Regions from separate parts of the Paenibacillus lacisediminis genome, predicted to be linked through region 1. Evidence: riboswitches for the same ligand, from Rfam matches in the RefSeq annotation. Region 1 holds a riboswitch; each other region holds the start of a gene.
The links. Region 1 has a riboswitch for cyclic di-GMP ahead of ACLD72_RS11945 (methyl-accepting chemotaxis protein). Riboswitches for the same ligand answer to the same signal wherever they lie in the genome.

Region 1 (5,337 bases):
GGTCCCCGCCCGGTATCGCGGAAATGGGAAACGAGCGTATCCGCGGCCGCGGGCGCCATCGCTGCTCCCATGTTAAACGGGTCTTTCACGCCGAGGTCCTGAATGCGGCCAATCGTGGCATGCGTGACCCGCGGTCCTTTTCCCTCAGAAGACACGATAGCGCACCCCGACCCGGTTATCGTATATTGGGCCGTTGCCGGCTTCTGCGAGCCGTATTCCGTCGGATAACGGAACTGCTTCTCCACCGTGCAGTTATGGCTCGCCGTGCCGGCCATCACGTATCGTCCGGCTCCGCTATCGGCAATCAGCGCGGCCAGCGCCAAACTCTCCATGGAGGTGGAGCAGGCGCCAAAGACGCCGAGATACGGGGCGGCGATGGCCCTGGCCGCAAAGGTGGCGGAAATGATCTGATTCATCAAATCACCGCCAACAAAGCAGGACAGTTCTTCCCGGGCGATGCCCGCGTTGACCAGAGCCAGGGCGGAGGCATGCTCGAGCAGCTTGCGTTCGGCTTTCTCCCACGTCTTCTCGTCGATTTCCAAATTGTCGTACACGAAATCAAAGGTACCGCCCAGCGGTCCGCCTCCTTCCTCAGGACCCACGACCGTGGCCGCCCCAACGATGGCCGGTTTGGATCGGAACTCCCATGTTTGTGCGCCGATAAGCATCAGTGGCCTCCCTCCAAACCGAAAATCGCATAAATCATCCCTACGACGAAAGCGGCCACCACGCCAAACACGACCACCGATCCTGCCAGCTTGAACATATTGGCCCCTACGCCAAGCACCAGCCCTTCCGCTCGGGATTCGATGGCGGAGGAGCACATCGAGTTGGCGAAGCCCGTTACGGGAACAGCGGTGCCTGCCCCGGCCCATTGCGCGATTTTATCGTACACCCCAAGCGAGGTGAGAATGACGGAAATCAAAATCAGCACGGCGACGGTCGGGCTGCTCGCTTCCCTGGAAGTCATCCCGGCAAACGTCATGAACAACTGCTGGATACCTTGTCCGACTAGGCAAATGAAACCGCCGACCAGAAAAGCTTTAAGGCAATTGCCCCAAATGTTCGGCTTTGGCTTATGCCCATCGGCAACCTGCTTGTACTCCTCTTCCGTCAGCAGCAGATGGTTCAGCTTTACCCGGGCGCCCGGTTTACTTTTTGTTGGCAAACGGTATCCCTCCTTTTTCTGCTCATGCCTTATAAGCACGGTATATTCATTATTTGTCAGTACCCGGCTTGTTATGTTTGGTAAATCATCCATAGCGCAGCGGAAACAAAACAAAACCCGCCCAAGATCGCTTAGGCGGGTTCGGGACACCGGGCATTGGGTTAAAATGATTAGCGTAGTCAACGGAACTGGCGTCCAAGGCGTCCTATTTGTTTTTAAAAAAGAAGTAGAAGAATGATGACCAACAGGATAAAAAGAAGACAGATCAACAGCCAATCCATGGAGCGGCGTTCCATTTTGTTGCCTCCCTTATTTGGCCCCTTGCTTGCTGCAGTATATGCATCGCTAAGGGTTTGGTGCTTGGCCCGGCGGCAAAAGAACAGGCCTTTTCAGGCGCGTGGACAATCGGAACAAGGTAGTTCATACTAAGTAAAGAGCGTTCGATCTTGCCATTTACAGGAAAAAAGGAGAGGAACAAGATGAATGAAAAAACGCAGCAGCTGTTTAAACAGCTGACCGAATTTCCGGCAGCTCCCGGGTTTGAGCGGGAGCTGCGCGCTTTCGTTAAGGATAAAATATCCCTTTATACAGAGGAGTTCGTTCAGGACCGGCTTGGCAGTTTGTTTGGGGTTCTGCGCGGCGATGAGCAGGGTCCGCGGGTTATGGTCGCCGGGCATTTTGACGAGGTAGGTTTCATCACTACCGGCATCAGCGATAACGGGATGGTGTATTTTCAACCGCTCGGGGGTTGGTGGAGCCAGGCGGTATTGGCGCAGCGCCTGCAGATCATTACGCCGAAAGGGAAAATCGTCGGCGTGGTCGGATCGACGCCTCCCCACCTGCTGGATGAAGCCCAGCGCAGCAAGCCGGTCGACTTAAAATCGATGTACCTGGATATCGGTGCCGACAGCCGCGAGGAAGCGGAAGCAGCCGGCGTGCAAATCGGGCAGCAAATTTTGCCGATTTGCGAATTTATGCCGCTCGTCAACCCGAAAAAAATCATGGCCAAGGCCTGGGATAACCGGTACGGCGTCGGTCTGGCGATCGAGCTGTTGGAAGCTTTGCATGGGGAAAAACTGCCCAACGTGTTGTACTGCGGAGCCAATGTACAGGAGGAGCTGGGCACGCGGGGAGCCCGCACGGCGGCCAATCTGATCCAGCCGGACATCTTTTTTGCGCTGGACGCCAGCGCGGCAGGCGATATGACCGGCGACAAACGCGCCTTCGGCAAGCTGGGCGAAGGCGCGCTGCTGCGGGTATTCGACCCGACGATGCTGACGCACCGGGGGCTGGTGGAATACATCCGGGACACGGCGGACACGCACCGCATCAAATACCAATATTTTGTGTCTACGGGCGGAACCGACGCCGGCCCGGTACATTTGAGCGGCATCGGCGTGCCTTCGGGCGTGATCGGCATCTGCTCGCGGTACATCCACACCTCGTCGTCCATCATCCATACCGACGACTACGCGGCCGCCAAGGAGCTGCTGATCCGGCTGGTCAAAGGGCTTGACCGCACTACGCTGGCCACCATCCTGGAACAGAGCTAGTAGAACGGTCGAAGCGCTGCTTTACCTAACGCTTGGCTGGCAGGCGAACTTCTTGTTTGACTTGACCATCCGTCCGGCGAGCTTTATTTTCGCTTAATCAAGCCGATGAGCTCCCCGCCGCATCCTAACGGACCGGAGTGCCGCTATTTCGGCAAAATCGCGGGCTTTTTGAACTTAACGGACACCAGAGACCTTATTGGGCATATAAAGGCGCTTTTTTAGTCATTTTCGCGCAAATAAGAGCTCTCTGGTCCGTTAGAAATTGAAACTCCGCTTTTCAGGGCAAATAAGGTCGCTCAGGTCCGTTAGCCGCTACGGGGTTGCGGTGGGTTCACGGTTGCGGTGGTTCTACGTCAGAGGACAACCAGCCGTATATGGCAGGTCAGCTATCAATGCTTCGAATCTAAAAATGGGATATATAGTTCTTTTATCCCATCAATCCCATATTTTCCCTCCACATCTAGAACCATGGACACCCACCTCTAGTCCCCTATTTTTGAAAATTTTTTGAATTTACCGAAAAATTTTATGAAAAATCAAGACCTGCCCTCCGATATAAGTATTATATTCCTAAATTTGTGGGAGCGCCGCGACCTCAATCTCCCATCATTCACAAACAAATACAAGGAATAAGATGTAAATCGCAAACCTGTCCGAAAGGCAGGGACGCAAAGCCACGGGTCTAAAATTCTTAACGGAATCATGACCGCCGGGATGCCAACCTTATGCTGAACCTTGGGCTTGTTGGCCGCCGGACTTTCTTCGCGAAAGTTCTTTTTTTTGGCTTCATTTGGGCTTTGGGGCTGGTTACATCGTCGCGGCAAGTTACGGGCAAGGAGGGGACCTGCTTCCAAAAAGTAAAAACGGCGAAACACGGAAAACGGCAGCTGCTAAGGGAAATAGAGTGACGGCAAAGGAGTAAGTAACTTGAAATTATCACATTTCGGTAAAGGCTTAGCCCGCAAATTGTTGTTGCTGGTTGCCGGACCGCTTGCGGTGCTGGCGATCGTGCTCGTTCTGGTCTTCTATCTGCTTGGGCTGATGAACGGCTGGAGCGCCGTGCTGATGATGGTTCTGTTTGCCTTGATAAGCGCGGGGGAAGCCGTGCTGATTGCCCGCCTGCTCGACAAATCGGTCCAAAAAATGGCCGAGCGGACCAAAGCTATGGCAGAAGGCAATTTAGCTTTTGACGGCGACGTGCAGATGACGGACGAGTTCGGCGAGCTGGCCGGCCACCTGAAGCTTATCGGCGTCCAATTAAGGGAAGCGGCCGGGCATATGCAGGATATGTCGGCCAAGGTAGCCGATACGTCGCGGAATTTAACGGGCAATATGGAGTTTTGCAACGACCTTGTTGTAGGGGTGACGGAATCAATCAAAATGATTTCCGAAGGAAGCGAGCAGCTTGTCGAAAGCGCGCGGAACAACCACCTGATGCTGGAAGAAGTCGGAAAAGGCATGGAGCACATCGCCCTGTCATCGCAAGGGGTCGCGGAGGAAGCGACTGAGGCCGCGGCTCAGGCGAATGCGGGCAATGAAGGCATCGACCGCCTGGTTGACCAAATGAGCAAAATTTACGAAACCACGGTCGCTTCGTCGGAAACCGTAAACCAACTCGGCGAGCGAACGGAGGAAATCGACAAAGTCACTCTGCTGATCTCGGAAATCTCCAGCCAAATCAATCTGCTGGCGCTCAACGCGGCTATCGAGGCCGCAAGAGCGGGCGAATACGGCAGAGGATTCGCGGTGGTTGCAGGCGAAATCCGCAAGCTTGCCGAGCAGTCAGCGGCATCGGCCAAGGATATCGCCGAGATGGCCGGACATATCCGAACAGGCTCCGATCAATCGATCGAAGCGATGAAACGGGTCATGACCGAGGTCGAGACCGGAAGCATCCTCGTTACCTCTGCCGGCGACTCCTTCCAGCAAATCGTGCATTTGGCCGAGCAAGTGTCCACCCGAGTTCAGGAGGTTTCCGCGGTTACGCAGCAGATCAGCGCAAGCACGGAACAAATCATGGACTCCGTAAAACAAACGCTCGAGATTACCGAGGTCAATCTGGCCGGGACCAAAGAGATCATGGCTTGCTCGGAAGAACAGTTGACCGCCATGGAAGAAACGCTCGAATCTTCCAAGCAGCTTGAGACGGAAGCGGATAAACTGAAGTCCCTATTAAACAGATATTCAATCTAGCGGCGAGGAGGATGGGCATGGAGCGATTAGCTTTGCTGTTTGATGCGCTGGAGCGCCTGACCGGCGTGGCCGATATCGCCTATCACGAAATCAGGGAAGGCCGCTTGAATCCGGTGTTGAAAACGAAAACGGATCACCTTGGCGTAGAGCGCTGGAAAAGCGTACATGCGCAAAATCCGGTCTATATCGAACATGACCGTCTGCTTCGCGAACTGCTGGCCCATCCTGAAACGGCGGTGGTCCAGGACGTCAAAAATGATCCTCGATCGGCGGATGAGTTTTTCCTGTTCGGGATCGACAGCATCATGGTTATTCCCGTCATGCAGGATGGAGCGGTACAAGGCATTGTCGTCGTCGCCTCGATAGGCAAGCTGCACTTTTTCTCCGCGGAGGAGATCGAACGTGCGGAAGCACTGGTGAACG
Region 2 (5,337 bases), on a different contig from region 1:
GGGACCCGGGGAACATTTATTGACCTCGGGCTTTTTGTCGTTTTCCGACTCATTTTAAGGGGGAGAATTTTTCTTATGGATCGGTTCTTTAAGCTTAAGGAACACGGAACGAATGTAAGAACGGAGATTATAGCAGGGATCACCACGTTTATGACGATGGCGTACATCTTGTTTGTGAACACGATCTTTTTGGGACCCGGCGGAGCAGGCATTCCGGTGGATGGGGTATTTTTCGCCACCACGGTTGGTGCCGGGCTGATCACGATTCTTATGGGATTGTTCGTCAACATCCCGATCGCGCTGGCACCGGGCATGGGGCTGAACGCCTACTTCATGACCGTGGTGCTTAGCTCGGGTGGGGCTATCACTTGGCAGGCGGCGCTTGGCGCGGTATTTATTTCCGGTATCATTTTTCTGATTCTGACGGTGACGAAGGTGCGCCAGCTGCTGCTGGTCGCCGTGCCGCAGAGCATTAAGGCGGCCATCACGGTTGGCATCGGCCTGTTTGTGGCCAGCCTCGGTTTGAAGATGAGCAACCTGATCGGCGCCAATCTGTCGGGGGTAACGGACACGTCCGCCACGGTTCCCGGCAGCAGCATCAACTTCACGCTGGGCGATTTCGTCCATAGCCCCGATGTCCAATTAACGTTGATCGGCTTGATTTTGATTGCCATTTTGATGTCGCTGCGGGTCAAAGGAGCGCTGTTGATCGGGATTATCGCCACGACCATAATCGGCATTCCGATGGGCGTCACCAACGTTTCCGGACTTTCCGGCGCCAGCTGGCTGCCCGCTTTCGACAACCTTGCGGTAGGCCAGCTCGATTTGGGCGCGGCTTTGCATCTGGGACTGTTTGAAATTGTTTTTGTATTCACGTTCGTTGAATTGTTTGATACGTTCGGCACTTTGGTCGGCACGGCCACCCGCGCCGGCTTGATGAAAAACAAAGAAGAAGGCGAGAAAAAAATCGGCAAGGCGATGCTGGTGGATGCGGTTGGCGTCAGCGCGGGCGCGTTTCTTGGCACCAGCACGATCACTTCCTATGTAGAGAGCACCGCTGGTGTGGCCGAAGGCGGACGCACCGGGCTCACTTCGGTAACGACGGGGATTTTGTTCCTCCTGGCGCTGTTCATCGCTCCGCTAGCCGGTGTTGTGCCCAGTGCGGCAACGGCTCCGGCGCTGATTATCGTCGGCGTGCTGATGATCGGCCAGGTCAAATCGATCGAGTGGGATGAGTTCTTGCATGCATTCCCGGCGTTTTTGACGATCGTATTGATGCCTTTTACCGGAAGCATCGCCAACGGGATCGCCGCCGGTTTAGTCTCTTATGTCATTCTGGGCGGATTCAACAATCTGTTCAGCAAAAACAAAGTCAAAATTCATTGGCTGATGTGGGTGCTGGTGGTTCTTGTACTGGCCCGCTACATTTTCCTTGGTACCGAATAACGGGATTATCTCGGCCAACAAGGGTGTCCGCTCCGAAAGGAGCAGGCACCCTTGTTTTTTAGCTCTATTTTTAGGAAATTGGACATGGAAGGAGCTGGGGCTAAAATCCCGAATATTTTTTTGTGAATCCGCTTTTTTTCATAAACAATGGATTGATTTCCAGCGGGAGTCGATTATAATAAATTTAAATAATTAAATGAAACGAAGTTAAAGGCAAACTATTCGAAAGGATAGGACGCAAAGTTTGGAGTCTAAAGCGTGCAAGCAGCGCTATGATTGTCCGGCCGCCATGCAGGAATGGCGGTTTTTTTATTTTCAGTGTTTTGATTGGTAAAAATTAACTTTCAAGAAGAAGGTGAACTCATGATATCGCTTGGAGGACAAGGGGCCCGTGCCGTACGGATCGGTATCGCCATAGCCCTGCTTGCGTTTTGGGTGGCCGGCTGCAGCCGGGCCAATCCGCAGGCGGACAACGGGGATGGGACTTCTTCCCTTTCCGGTGTTCAGACCGTTTCATCACAGCAGCAGCCAATTACCCGGTATACCGGAGAACCGAGCAAAGCTTTGTCTTTTGTATACACAGCCAAAAAAGAACTTTCCCTAACGTTTGACGGGTTGGGCGATCGCGAGACGATCATGCGTTTGCTGGATGAGCTGGACAAGTACCAAATCAAGGCGACGTTTTTTGTCCCGGGCATGCGGGTGGCCGAGGAGCCTGATCTCGTCAAGGAATTGGTCAGCCGTGGTCACGAGGTGGAAAACAATACGTTGACGCGCGCCGACTTAACGACCTTAAGCTATGAAGAAATCTATAAAGAAATCAACCGTACCAACGGATTGATTGCTGACGCTACAGGTAAGACGCCGCAGTTTGTCCGGACCCGGGGGGCCCGCATAAGCGACGATGTCCGCCTGGTGGCGGCGCAAACCGGACTGCAGGCTGTCGTTTCCTACAACATTAACCCGAAAGACAGCGACATGCAAAGCGCCAAGGAAATCGGCGATTACATACGGAAGTACATTAGCCGCGGCGGCATTATTGCGCTAAATACGGACGTGAATCCCGAGGTGGTATCCTCCATTTCCTATATTGCGGATGCGGCGAACGAAGTGAGCTATAAGCTGGTGCCGCTCGCAAAGCTGGTGCAAGACGGAGGGGAGCGGAAGCCGCTGGAGCAGATTTCGGGATACGATGCCGCCCGGATCAACCCCGATTACAAGCAGGCGGACTATAATCTGATTTATAACGCCAAAGATATCGCCAAATGGAACTCGCACGGCAAAAAGGTCGTTGCCCTGACCTTTGACGATTGGGGCAGTGATTTGACCGTCACCCGTCTGTTGAAAGTTCTGTCGGATCATGACGTTAAAGCGACCTTTTTTCTGCGGGCGAACGGCGTGGAGAACAACCCGAACCTGGCTCGAGCGATTGTTGAAGAAGGCCATCTTGTCGCCAATCATACCTACACTCATCCCGTAATTACGCAAATACCGCCCGATGAGCTGCAGGAGGAAGTGGTCAAGGCGCACCGCGTCATCACCGAGGCGATTCAACAGCAGCCGGCGATGTTGTTCAGACCTCCAACCGGGGAGATCAACAAAGAAACGGCCAAGGTGATCGCGGCCACGGGGTATAAGACGATCGCTTTGTACGATGTGACTACCCTGGACTGGAATTCCGACCATGACGCTCAGTACATTTTAAACGGGGTGCTGCATCAGACGACCAACGGCAGCGTTATTTTGCTGCATATGCTTGACGGTATCCATACACTGGAGGCTTTGCCGGAAGTGATCGACCAGTTGAAGCGGCGGGGTTATTCCTTTGTGCTTCTGGACGAGCTGTACGGGATGAAATAAAGAACGGACGCTTACTTAGCATCTATGAATACTCAAGGGGAAATGAACGGAGTTGAACTTATGGATTTGGATCAGTTATACACAAACATTGCGAAGCGGACGGCCAAGCTGGCTGTCGTTGGACTAGGGTATGTCGGCTTGCCGCTGGCGGTCGCATTTGCCCGGAAAGCAAACGTGATCGGATTTGACTTGAATCCTCGGAAAATAGCCGATTACCAGGCGGGAAAAGATCCCACTGGCGATGTGGGAGCCCAGGCGATTGGGGCGAGCGGGATTGACTTCACTGCGGATGAGACAAGGCTGGGGGAGGCATCGTTTTACATTCTGGCCGTACCTACCCCGGTTCAAAATGATAAAGTGCCGGACCTCACTTACGTCAAGAACGCCAGTGCCATGGTCGGCAAACATTTGCGCCCCGGCTCGGTGGTCGTATACGAGTCAACGGTTTATCCCGGCGTCACCGAGGAAGTGTGCGTACCGATCCTTGAGGCGGAGTCGGGGCTTACATACGGGATTGACTTTAAAGTCGGCTATTCCCCCGAACGGATCAATCCGGGCGATCAGGTTCACCGGCTCGAGAACATCGTGAAAATCGTTTCCGGCATGGACGAGCAGACGCTTGGCCTTGTGGCGAAGGTTTACGAGCTAGTGATCGAGGCGGGAGTTTACCGGGCCGAGAGCATCCGTGTGGCCGAGGCGGCCAAAGTGATTGAAAACGCCCAACGCGACATCAACATCGCCTTTATGAACGAACTTTCCATGCTGTTTCACCGGATGGAGATCGACACGAAAGCGGTGTTGGCCGCGGCGGGAACCAAATGGAATTTCCTCAAATTCACCCCGGGGCTGGTCGGCGGTCACTGCATTAGCATTGATCCTTACTATTTAACGTATAAAGCAGAAGATGCGGGGTATCACTCGAAAATCATTTCCGCGGGACGGCGCATCAACGACGGGATGGGCAAGTATGTCGCCCGCAGCATCGTGAAGCTGCTGATGCGCCTGCGGAAAGATTTATCGGATGTGAAAGTAGGCATTCTGGGCCTGGCTTATAAGGAGGACTGCCCTGACTTTCGCAATACGAAGGTTACGGATATTATCGAGGAATTGCAGGAATATGATATCCAGCCGCTTGTCTATGATCCGTGGGTGGACCCGCAGCTTGTGTATGAAGAGCACGGACTGGAGCTGGCAAATTTGTCCGATTTGCGGGATTTGAACGTGGTGGTACTGGCTGTGCCTCACAGCGAATTCCTCGGCATGAGCCGGGAGGATTACGACCAGTTGTTCGGGGCGGACAAGAGCAAAGTGTTTGTCGATGTTAAGGCGGTTTTTGCTAAAGGCGATTTTGAAGCGGCGGGCTACCACTACTGGAGCCTTTAAAGGCCCGATCTTATACGTTAAGGGGCAATGAACTTGAGAAAAAAGAACCAACAAAAACAGCCGGTTGAAGTGCTCTCCACGCCCAAGGCAGACCGGCGATTACTTGCCCATGTCCCAGACCCGGAGAATATCCGCAAGGCGTTGGACCGCAGAGGCGGATTCCGGTTAAATGACGAGGTGGACGGTACCGCTGCCGACAGTAAGCTGCCCCGTCTGCTCAGCCTGCGTTATGAGGCCGATTTCCCCGTTACCTTGTTCCCCCAGGGGGACGGTAAAAAAGCGGGGAAGAAAGCGGGCGCAAAGTCCGGGATACGCGGAATGGCCGCGGATATTTCTTCAACGGGGATTTTGGTGGAGCTGGAGCCAGGCGATGCCGAAACGTGCCGAGAGGGCGACGTGTTCGAGCTGCGCTTCAACATTCCGCCGGGGACGATGCCGGAGGGTTTTGAGTCTAGGGTAAAAATAAAAGCGACGGTCATCCGCCGGTTTACCCGTGAAACGCCGGACGGGGAGAAACCGATGGCCGCGCTTGCTTTTGAAAGCAGTCTTTACAATTACTTTCAGAAAAGGCGCTGGGGTTACTCCGTTTATACGGCGAGCGGATTGCTGTTCGTCGCGATGACGATCATTTTGCTGATGCGCGTCGAA
Region 3 (5,337 bases), on a different contig from region 1:
TGTTTTCGATGCAGCACAACCGATTGGTTGAAGTGATGCTTTGCCGTAAAAGGCCGCTCGAAAAACCAGCTCTGGATCGGCGTGGGCATAAATTCCCCTGTGACCGTTCCTTGATCGGCAACATGTTCGGCGGATTTTACGCAAGCGCTCAGTTCTTCGATCACGGGATGTTCAAAAAGATCCTTCAACTGCAGCTTTAGCTTATAATCGTGAAGCCTGGACACAACCTGAATGGCTTTAATGGAATCACCGCCCAGATTCAGGAAGTTATCCTTAATGCCTACCCGCTCAGCTTTAAGCACCGTTTCCCATGTCTTAGCCAAAATCTCCTCAATTTCATTTCTCGGCGCAACGTATGCCGCTCCCGCATCCACACTCAGGTCAGGCTCGGGCAGCGCCTTGCGGTCGATCTTTCCGCTCGGCGACAGCGGCATGGCCTCCAGCCGCATAAAGCTCGCCGGCACCATGTAATCGGGCAGCTCCTGCAGCAGCAGCTCCCGCAGTTCTTCCGCTCCCGGTTCGCCCTCCGCCGTATAGTACGCCGCCAGATATTTCTCGCCGCGCTTATCTTCCCGGGCGATCACCACCGCCTCCCGCACCCGCGCATGCTTCAGCAGCCCTGCCTCGATTTCGCCCAGCTCGATCCGGAAGCCGCGGATTTTCACCTGATCGTCGATCCGGCCGAGGTATTCAATGTTCCCGTCCGCCAGCCAACGCACCAAATCGCCCGTCCGGTACAGCTTCTCCCCCGCTTCATAAGGATTCGGCACGAACTTCTCCGCCGTCAGCTCCGGCCGGTGCAAATACCCTCGGGCCAGCCCGTCTCCGGCAATGCACATTTCCCCCGCCGCGCCCAGCGGCAGCAGCCTTTGCCGGCCGTCCAAAACATAGATCCGCGTATTGTCGATCGGTTTGCCTATCGGGACCGACGGATAGTTCATCTCCTCGTCCCGGTAGGTCCATGCGGTGGCGATGACGCTCGACTCGCTCGGACCGTAAGCGTTCATATACTCCACTCGGTCCTTCCACCGCGCGACCAGCGGCTTGGTGATCGCCGATCCCCCGGTCACCAGTTTTTTCAGCGCCGGCAGCGCGTCCGGTTCCAGCCCCGCCAGATACGTCGGCGGAAGCAGGGCGATCGTAATTTCGTTTTCATTCACGAAGGCGGCGAAATCATTCAGGTTGTTGATGATATCCCGCGACACGAGATACAGCGTTCCCCCTCCCAGCAGGATCGTGAACATTTCCCACACCGAAGCGTCAAACGAACTGCTGGCAAACTGCAGCATCCGGTCCGCACCGTTCACGCCCCATTTGTCCTGGAAAAAGTGTTGAAGGTTGATCACGCCCCGGTGTCCGACCATGACTCCTTTCGGTTTCCCGGTCGATCCCGAGGTATAGATGATATAGGCCAAATCCTCCGGCTTGTTGACCGGCTGCGGATTGGCGGCGCTATCGGCTCCTCCGTCCTGACCTCCATATCCGGCGCTGGCCCCGTCCAAATTCACGCTCTGCCCCCGATAGGCGCTAAGCTTGTCCCGCAGATGCTGAGGGGTCAGCAAAATCGAAGCCCCGCTGTCCTCCAACATGTACTGAATCCGTTCCTCCGGGTAATTCGGGTCTATCGGCAGGTAAGCGCCCCCGGCCTTCAGCGTGCCCAAAATGCCGATGACCATGTCCATGGAGCGCTCCGCCATGATGGCGACGATATCGTCCGGCTTCACGCCCCGCTCCCGGAGCGCTTTCGCCAGCCGGTTCGCCCGTTCGTTCAGTTCCCGGTAGGTCAGGGTTTGCCCGCCGAAGACTAGGGCCGGATGATCAGACCTTTGTTCCGCCCGTTTTTCAAACAGCCCGTGGATCGTTTGCTCCTTCGCGTATTCCGTCTCCGTGCGGTTGAAATCGCCAAGCAGCACCCGGCGTTCTTGCTCCGGCACGATTTCAATTTGCGAAATAAGAGCATCACTTTGGTCCAACGCCTGAGCAAATAAATATTCAAAGTGGCGAATGACGTTCTCAATGGGGATGAATTTCTCAAAAGCCTGTATCCGATAGTCAAAATTTACGGTTACGTCGGCTTCACCTTCCTGCCCCCATATCAGCAGGGTAAGCGCATTCCGTTCATGATGATGCGTCATGCTTACACTCCGGGTTGCCGTCCCGGTAAAGGTTTTTCTCATTTCCTGTTCTTCGAAAGAAAGCGAGATATCAAACAGATTGCCTTTCTCACGGTTATTTTCGTAAACGGCCCTGTAGATTTCGCCGAAAGACATTTTTTGATGCCGGTAGCATTGCATAAGCTCACGTTTGATCAGCTTCATCAACTCTTTGAAGCTTACATCCTGCCCTGGGCTGATCCGCAGCGGAAGCACATTGGCGAAATGCCCAAGAGTCCGCTTATATTGCACTTTGCTCCGATTGAAAACCGGGACCCCGATCACCATTTCGTCCCGCTGGCAAACCCGGCTGAAATAAAGAAACAGGATGCCTAAAAAATAGTGAAACGATGAGCATCCTTCCGCTTTGCAAAACTCCACCATGCGCTCGTATAACGCCTTGTTTATCGTTAAAGTGCGCCGATCGCTCCAAACAGTATCGGCGTCTCCCTCGGCGTTGTTCGCCCCTTCGCTCAAGAGAGGTTCCGGAACGGTTTGGTATTTGTTCTGCCAGAACTCCCTGTCTTTGATAAAGGCCGGAGAATGCAAATAATTTTGATTATCGGCAATGAAATCGGTATAGGAATAAACTGTCCTGCTTAATTCACCGGTTCCTTGCACCAATTCGTTGTAATTGTCAATGAGTTCACTGACGAGAAGAGCAAATCCCCAGCCATCGATCACGAGATGATACACTTTCAGCAAAATAAAATATGTATTCGAGCCGCCTTTCAAAATAGCAAACTGAAAATAATCGTCTTCCGGTTGAAATGGTTTGAGAAATTCCGTTTTCATCCAATGCATGCAATAAGCGTTTGGATTTTCCTTGAGCGAAAAATCATGAACGGGAACCTCATATTTAACGTCCGGCTGAATGGTTAAAAAGGGTTCCCCTTTCTTCTCGATGACACGCGTTCTGAGAGAATCGTGTTGTCCGATCAATAGTTGCAAAGACTCCTTAATGACAGAACAATCCGGATTTCCTTTTATCTCAATATACCCGCCTAGATTATAAATCGGTTTGCCGGGGTACATACACTGTTCGAACCATATGTCTTTCTGATAGGAGCTTAACGGATACTCAGTGATACGATCCGCACTTGTTTTCATCATTCATTCCCCCTTGTCGTTTAGCATGTCAAGCTCCCGATTTTCCCGCTGAAAATAAAGAAAGCCTATCCCCGTATAAAGGCACAGGAACAGACTTAGACTCCATCTTGTTTCCTTCGGCAACCTGGCAATCATGGCTGTTATACACAACTTTAGACCCATGGCTTTGTGTCCACCACTTTCGAGGTGTTTACGATTAAACGGGAAAATAAGTAAATTGCTATTCATTTTTGAGCGTGTGCCGATTGGATACTTCTAAGCTATATTACCTACAACCCCCTCACATCCCTAAAACTATTTTCATTTCCTAAAATACCCTATTAGAACTAGTTTTACAAGTATTTTTCTACTTTTTTCTACCTTTTTCTACTTTTTTCTATTTAATCTCGGTCAAACGTACCGGAAAACTATTTTTCTCAGGTTATTTCATTTTCAGCACCTGTTTGGAAACATGACTAACCTGCTCAAGCTCACCAGCCGTCAAAGTAAACCGCATCGCCTTCGCATTTCCTAAAGCATGATGCACTTTTGATGCCCCTGGAATCGCAAATACGTTTTCTCCGTGAGCGTTAATCAACCAATTCAAGGCAATCTGCGTTGGCGATACGTCATACTGCTGAGCCAACTGGGCAAGTGTCTCAATCAGCGGTCTTGATCTTTGCAGGCCCGATTCCCTAAACGCTGCAGTCCACTTGCGCGGACCCGTGATCTCCTTGACCAGAGACGGATTTTCGTGGAATTTCCCGCTTAAGATCCCCTGCTCCAGCGGAGAGTAAGCAATGATCGCCACACCGAGCTCTTTGGCCGTATCCAGAATTCCGTTCTGTTCGATTCTCCGGTCGAGAAGACTATATTTCACCTGATTTGAAGCCAGGCGAAGACCATGCTCTCGCAGGACCTGATCGGCTTCCCGCATTTGTGCCGCGGAAAAGTTGCTGACACCCACATGCTTAATTTTTCCCACCTCGGCTAATTTAGCCATTGCCCTCATCACGGCGCCGACCGATGAAAAGGAATAAGGCGAATGCACCTGGTAAAGGTGAATCGTCCGCTGATGCAGCCGGCGGATGCGTTCATCAATCGTCGCGGGAATGCTGCTTGCGGTACGCAAGGCCGGCCACCATTTCGTAGCGATATGCGCCTGCTGCGCGAGCGGCCCGCCGAGCTCCCCGAGCGCGCCGGCCAGCAGTTCTTCAGACTGTCCCCCACCATATGCTTCGGCGGTATCAAACCAATTGATCCCGCCTTCCAAGCTGGTCTGTATGATTTGCCGCATTTCCTCCTTGCTTAGCGCCGGCCAAAATTTGCCAACCACTCCCTTTCCGTTGCTGAACTGCCAGCAGCCAAGTCCAAGCGGCGACAGCATTAAATCGGAGTTGCCCAGCTTGCGCAACCGCAGTGAATCTGTCATCGTTATCAGCCCTTCCAAAAAAAAGTTTACATTCAAATAATTTCCTGCTTGTTTAATTATATAGTAAAACCTGTTATTCCTTCCTGGTTTTACTTGACATTTGTATACTCCGAGACAACGATAGGTGCTCGCCAGCCCCCGTTCGGGACTTTTCACCCTAGAGATGGGAACCCTGCTGAGCGAACTGCGAAAAGCCGGTGCGCAACCAAGTCGCGCACCGGCTTTTCGTTTTAGAAACAATCAATCCGCCCTTTCAGGCAATCTTAATTCCAACTTGTCCAAGTCAACAATAAAACCATTCGTCTTCAAAATATCCAAACCAAGCTCCTCCTTGTTGAAATAAAGCTCAGTTAAAACTGTCTTGCATTAACGCTTAGATCGTATTTGGCCCCAGTTCTATTATAAGTGTAAATCTTCCAATCTCCGCTTAAGCCGTCGGCAGCGAGCTCTTGATAACTTACCGTTTGTTGTTTACCCGGCCCTAATTCATAATCAGATAGCAACTCGACCCCATTGCGGCTGATTTCTAAGTAAACGGATGAAGCGGAGTTGTTTTTCACCCAAACCTCCATGTTTTTACCGTATTCCGGTACGGTTGTAAACGAGCGGGTATACCCGCTGCCGCCCGATTGACGAACACCATCGATCAGAATTACATCCGTC
Region 4 (5,337 bases), on a different contig from region 1:
CATCTGCAGCAGGGAGCGGTGCAAAGCGGGCATCTCACCGCCGAGTCGGTGCGGAGCGCCCATCTGGCCGCAGAGGCCGTACAGGCGCAGCATCTGGCGAAAGAGAGCGTAGAAGGGCGGCATATCGAGGAAGCGGCGATCGCATCTCGCCACCTTGCCGCCGAGTCGGTGCGGAGCGCCCATCTGGCCGCAGAGGCCGTACAGGCGCAGCATCTGGCGAAAGAGAGCGTGGAAGGGCGGCATATCGAGGAAGCGGCGATCGCCTCGCGCCACATCGGCCCCGAGTCGATCGATGTCCGGCATCTGTCGGCCGAACTGCAGCGAAATGGGTTGCTGCCGGAAAAAGGAATCGACGGGGAGGATATTCACCCGCTGTCGATAGGCCGGGAGCATCTTCAGCCCGGAGTCGTGGACGGCGAGGTGCTGGCCGAGGAGTCGGTTGGCGGCGAGCATCTGCAGCAGGGAGCGGTGCAAAGCGGGCATCTCGCCGCCGAGTCGGTGCAGAGCGCCCATCTGGCCGCTGAGGCCGTACAGGCGCAGCATCTGGCGAAAAAGAGCGTAGAAGGGCGGCATATCGAGGAAGCGGCGATCGCCTCGCGTCACATCGGCCCCGAGTCGATCGATGTCTGGCATTTGTCGGCTGAATTGCAGCGCAGCGGGCTGCTGCCGGAAGACGGAATCGAGGGTAAGGATATTCACCCGTTGTCGATAGGCCGGGAGCATCTTCAGGCCGGAGCTGTGGATGGCGAGGTGCTGGCCGGGGGTGCGGTTGGCGGTGAGCATCTGCGGCGTGGAGCAGTGCAAGGCGGGCATCTCGCCGCCGAGTCGGTGCAGAGCACTCATTTGGCCCCCGAGTCCATCCAGGCGCTGCATCTGGCAAAGGAGAGCGTAGAAGGCCGGCATATCGAAGAAGCGGCGATCGCCTCGCGCCACATCAGCCCCGAGTCGATCGATGTCCGGCATCTGTCGGCCGAACTGCAGCGAAATGGGTTGCTGCCGGAAAAAGGAATCGACGGGGAGGATATTCACCCGCTGTCGATAGGCCGGTCGCATCTTCAGCCCGGAGCTGTGGACGACGAGGTGCTGGCCGAGGGAGCGGTCGGCGGCGAGCATCTGCAGCGGGAAGCGGTGCAAAGCGGGCATCTCGCCCCCGAGTCAGTGCAGAGCACTCATTTGGCCCCCGAGTCCGTCCGGGCGCTGCATCTGGCGAAGGAGAGCGTAGAAGGGCGGCATATCGAGGAAGCGGCGATCACATCCCGCCACATCGGCCCCGAGTCGATTGATGTTTGGCATTTGTCGGCAGAATTGCAGCGCAGCGGGCTGCTGCCGGAAAAAGGGATCGACGGGGAGGACATTCAGCCATTATCGATAGATCGGGTACATCTTCAGGCCGGTGTTGTGGACGCCGACATTCTGGCCGAGGAGTCCGTCGGCAGCGAACATCTGCAGCGGGGAGCGGTGCAAGGCGGGCATCTTGCCAACGCGGCAGTCGGCAGCGCACAGCTTGCAGATGAAGCGGTTGCCTCGCGCCACCTGAAAACCGGTGCGGTTGGTGCAGAGCACCTTGCCTTTACTCCGGTTCAGACGCTGCTGGACCAGCCGGCCAAACAGCAGTTTGGAATGTCAGCGTTTTTGTTGCCGCGCGATGAGGTCGAAACGCAAATTACGGTTGAATTTGAAGAACCGTTTGCCAGTCCCAACTTTGTTATCGTCGCGATGACGAACCATTCGGCTTTTTACGCCACGTTAAGCGAACAAACGCAGGATTCGGCCGTCATCACGATTTCCAGGCTGAAGGAAAGCCATATTCACTATGGCTTCGTCATGTGGATTGCCATCGGAAGCACGCTTTAGCGACTAGAAAAGATAAGGTTGAAACAGGGCCGCCGAACAAAACTCGGCGGCTTTTGCCGTGACTGCCGGGCGGGGATTCATCCCTGCCGGTGCCCGGAACTGCGTCGAATTACCCAAGGGATAGCCGTGATTCCGGCTCGGAAACCGCTGCATACTTCGTCGGTCAATCGGGCTTGCTCACGGCTCAAACCGGCTGTTTTTTTAGTATTTACACAATCTGCTCAGGCGTGTTAGTATGAAACCAACTAAAAAATAGCAAAGACTAGAAGGGCAAACTTGCCGAAAGACAAGGACGCAAAGCCACGGGCCTAAAGTACCAGTAACAGCTACGGCAGCCGGGTTTCTATAGTTAGATAGGCGTCCTCTCTTTCTTCGGGTTCTCTTTCTTCGCTAGAAGGTTTATGAAGAAGGAGTTTTTTTATGCCCGGAATTTGTCGAAAAAACATAAACAGTGTCGAATTATGCAAAACGGGGAGATAGTTTATGGCAGAACAAGAGAATAGCGATCCGTTATTAGAGGTCTATCTTCACGAAAATTCGCAGCTGCTCGAGCAGTTGGAACAGATCATCCTGGAATGCGAAGAGCTTAACGCTTTTCCGTCCGCCGCCATCCACGACATTTTCCGCATTATGCACACGATCAAAGGCTCCTCTACGATGATGAATTTCGATAACATCGCGGCTTTGTCGCACATCATGGAAGATCTGTTTGCGTTTATCCGCGAACATCAGCCCCGTTTGGCCGATTGCACGGCATTGTCCGAGCTGGTGCTGCAGGGGGGCGATTTCATTAAGCTTGAGCTGTATAAGATCAGGCAGGGCGATTCCCCCGACGGGGACGCATCTTCGCTCAAAAGCAGCATTACCGGATATTTGGAGGAACTCAAAGCCGCACAGGATGCCGGGCCGGCTGTTTCCCCTCTTGAAGACCTCGAGACTGGCAAACGTCAGGACGCTGAGGTTTCCGCCCCCGACGCTCATTTAAAAGCCGTTCTTTATTTCGATGACGATTACAACATGGAAAATGTTCGGGCATATCAAGTCGTTCACAGCCTGCAGGAAATGACCGAGCATTTCGCCTACTGGCCCGAGGACATTGCCGAAAATCCGGAAACAGCCTCGCTTATTAGAGAGCAGGGCTTCCAAATCCTGTTCCGGAACGGCGAATCTGCGGACACGGTAGCTTCTTACCTGTCGCAGGCGCCATCCTTAAAGCATTTGGAAATTATCGATTTGCCGGAACAAAGCCGGGCCGAGCCGGAGGCTGAGACGGCCGCCGCGGCAGAGACGCTCCGGCCGATACCTGAAGCGGAAGCACGTACAGGAGAGTCTACGGCGGCACTTTCTCCAAAGCACGAAGCAGCGCTTTCTACAGATCCTGCGCCAGCCTCCCCTTCCGAGCCGGGCGCCGCCGCCCCCTCCCCGGTGCCGGGAGCGGCTGCCCGCACTCCGCAGCCGCCGGAGGCCAAAATGCAGGATAACGCCAGAGCTAATGCCTCGCAGCACTCCAGCTTCATCAGCGTGAATTTGGCCAAGCTCGACGAGTTGATGGACCTGGTCGGCGAACTCGTCATCGCCGAATCGATGGTCACGCAAAACCCGGAATTGGCCGGACTGGAGCTTGAACAGTTTCAGAAGGCCGCCCGGCATTTACGGAAGATCACCGGCGAAATCCAGGACAAGGTCATGTCGATTCGCATGGTACCGCTGGTTAATACGTTTCAAAAGATGAACCGCATCGTACGGGATATGTGCAAAAAACAGGATAAGTCGGTCCGGCTGGAGCTGCTTGGCGAGGATACGGAAGTGGACAAAAACATCATCGAGCATATCTCCGATCCGATCATGCACCTTGTGCGAAACGCGATAGACCACGGTATCGAGACTCCAGGGGAACGCATAAAGGCTGGCAAGGAGGAATCCGCGACGCTGACCCTTGAAGCGAAAAACGTCGGGAGTGAGGTGTTCATCATCGTACGCGACGACGGCCGGGGGCTGAACAAAGCGAAAATTTTGCAGCGCGCCCGCGAGCGGCAAATGCTGTTCAAGGACGAGTCGGAGATGAGCGATCGCGAGATTTACAATTTGATCTTTCTGCCCGGCTTCTCCACGAAAGAGGTCATTACCGAATTCAGCGGGCGCGGGGTCGGCATGGATGTCGTGATGCGTAATATCGAAAGCGTCGGCGGCAATGTGTCGGTGGACAGCGCGGCGGGTGAAGGAACAACGATTACGATCCGCATTCCGCTGACCCTGGCGATTATCGACGGCATGAACGTGAAGGTGGGGATGGCGAGATATACGATCCCGACGACGGCGATCAAGGAATCGTTCCGCGCCGCCCCCGGCAGCGTGGTCACCGATCCCGACGGCAACGAAATGGTCATGGTGCGCGGGCAGTGCTACGGCGTACTGCGCCTTTACGAACGGTATAAGGTCAAGACTGAGATTACCGCGATGGAAGACGGCATTTTGATCATGGTGGAACAGGACGGCACTCCGTTTTGCATTTTTGCCGATGAATTGATCGGGCAGCAGCAGGTTGTGGTCAAGAGCTTGCCGGCGTATATCCGCAAAATCCGGAACATCGGGGGCTTGGCCGGCTGCACGATGCTCGGGGACGGAAGCATCAGCCTGATCCTCGATGTCGGGGGACTCGTCAAGGCGTAGGCATCATAGGACATCCAAGCAAAGGAGAACGAGACATGGCGAATCAAGAGGCAAGCCTGCCGCTGGAGCAGGACGACGACACGCAGAAAGGGAAGTTTCTCACGTTTATGATCGGGAGCGACGTTTACGGCATCGAAATCAAATACGTCACCGAAATCATCGGCATCCAGGCGATTACCGAGGTGCCGGAGCTGCCGGAGCATATCCGCGGCATCATCAATTTGCGGGGCAAAATCATTCCGGTCATGGACGTGAGGCTGCGCTTCAAAAAGCCGTTCCGGGAGTATAACGACCGGACCTGCATCATTGTCGTGGATATGAAGGACATTTCGATCGGGCTGATCGTCGACAGCGTCGCCGAGGTCGTAACGATTGCGGAAGAGGATATCGTTCCTCCGCCGGAAATCAAAAACGGCAACCAGCAAGGTTTTATCAAAGGGGTGGGGAAAGTAGGCGGTGAGGTCAAACTGCTGCTGGACGGCGACAAGCTGCTTCATCATGATGAAGCCGAAAATTTAAGTCAACTGTAAGGAAATACCACAACGGGGGTTATGGAAAATGATGAAGCTAACGATCAAAGCAAGATTAATCCTGTCCTTTAGCTTTTTGGTGCTTTCTCTTGTCGGCCTTGGCGTCTACTCGATCAACTCGGTCAACAAGGTCAATTTGCAGTCCACGATCATCAGCGAAAATTGGCTGCCGGCGATGGATTCGGCCCATTCGATGAACACGCACACGTCCGATTACCGGATCACCGAATTACGGATCGTACTTGCGGCCAACAATCCCCAAGAGTTGAATGAGATGAAAGAT

Region 2: another riboswitch for cyclic di-GMP. It lies ahead of ACLD72_RS17905 (polysaccharide deacetylase family protein); the one in region 1 lies ahead of ACLD72_RS11945 (methyl-accepting chemotaxis protein).
Region 3: another riboswitch for cyclic di-GMP. It lies ahead of ACLD72_RS21520 (amino acid adenylation domain-containing protein); the one in region 1 lies ahead of ACLD72_RS11945 (methyl-accepting chemotaxis protein).
Region 4: another riboswitch for cyclic di-GMP. It lies ahead of ACLD72_RS18430 (chemotaxis protein CheW); the one in region 1 lies ahead of ACLD72_RS11945 (methyl-accepting chemotaxis protein).

Annotation. Positions count from the first base shown of each region.
Region 1 is NZ_JBKIAX020000005.1:169,115-174,451, reverse strand. It holds gene spoVAD (stage V sporulation protein AD) at 1-668, opposite strand, end outside; gene spoVAC (stage V sporulation protein AC) at 668-1,168, opposite strand; gene ACLD72_RS11950 (M42 family metallopeptidase) at 1,648-2,721, shown strand; cyclic di-GMP riboswitch class I at 3,354-3,443, shown strand; gene ACLD72_RS11945 (methyl-accepting chemotaxis protein) at 3,649-4,914, shown strand; gene ACLD72_RS11940 (GAF domain-containing protein) at 4,932-5,337, shown strand, end outside.
Region 2 is NZ_JBKIAX020000008.1:312,991-318,327, forward strand. It holds gene ACLD72_RS17900 (NCS2 family permease) at 76-1,446, shown strand; cyclic di-GMP riboswitch class I at 1,649-1,738, shown strand; gene ACLD72_RS17905 (polysaccharide deacetylase family protein) at 1,810-3,306, shown strand; gene ACLD72_RS17910 (nucleotide sugar dehydrogenase) at 3,367-4,689, shown strand; gene ACLD72_RS17915 (glycosyltransferase family 2 protein) at 4,717-5,337, shown strand, end outside.
Region 3 is NZ_JBKIAX020000012.1:45,867-51,203, forward strand. It holds gene ACLD72_RS21520 (amino acid adenylation domain-containing protein) at 1-3,263, opposite strand, end outside; cyclic di-GMP riboswitch class I at 3,379-3,468, opposite strand; gene ACLD72_RS21525 (aldo/keto reductase) at 3,685-4,674, opposite strand; gene ACLD72_RS21530 (hypothetical protein) at 5,025-5,337, opposite strand, start outside.
Region 4 is NZ_JBKIAX020000009.1:148,544-153,880, reverse strand. It holds gene ACLD72_RS18435 (WIAG-tail domain) at 1-1,854, shown strand, start outside; cyclic di-GMP riboswitch class I at 2,114-2,202, shown strand; gene ACLD72_RS18430 (chemotaxis protein CheW) at 2,338-4,524, shown strand; gene ACLD72_RS18425 (chemotaxis protein CheW) at 4,560-5,054, shown strand; gene ACLD72_RS18420 (methyl-accepting chemotaxis protein) at 5,083-5,337, shown strand, end outside.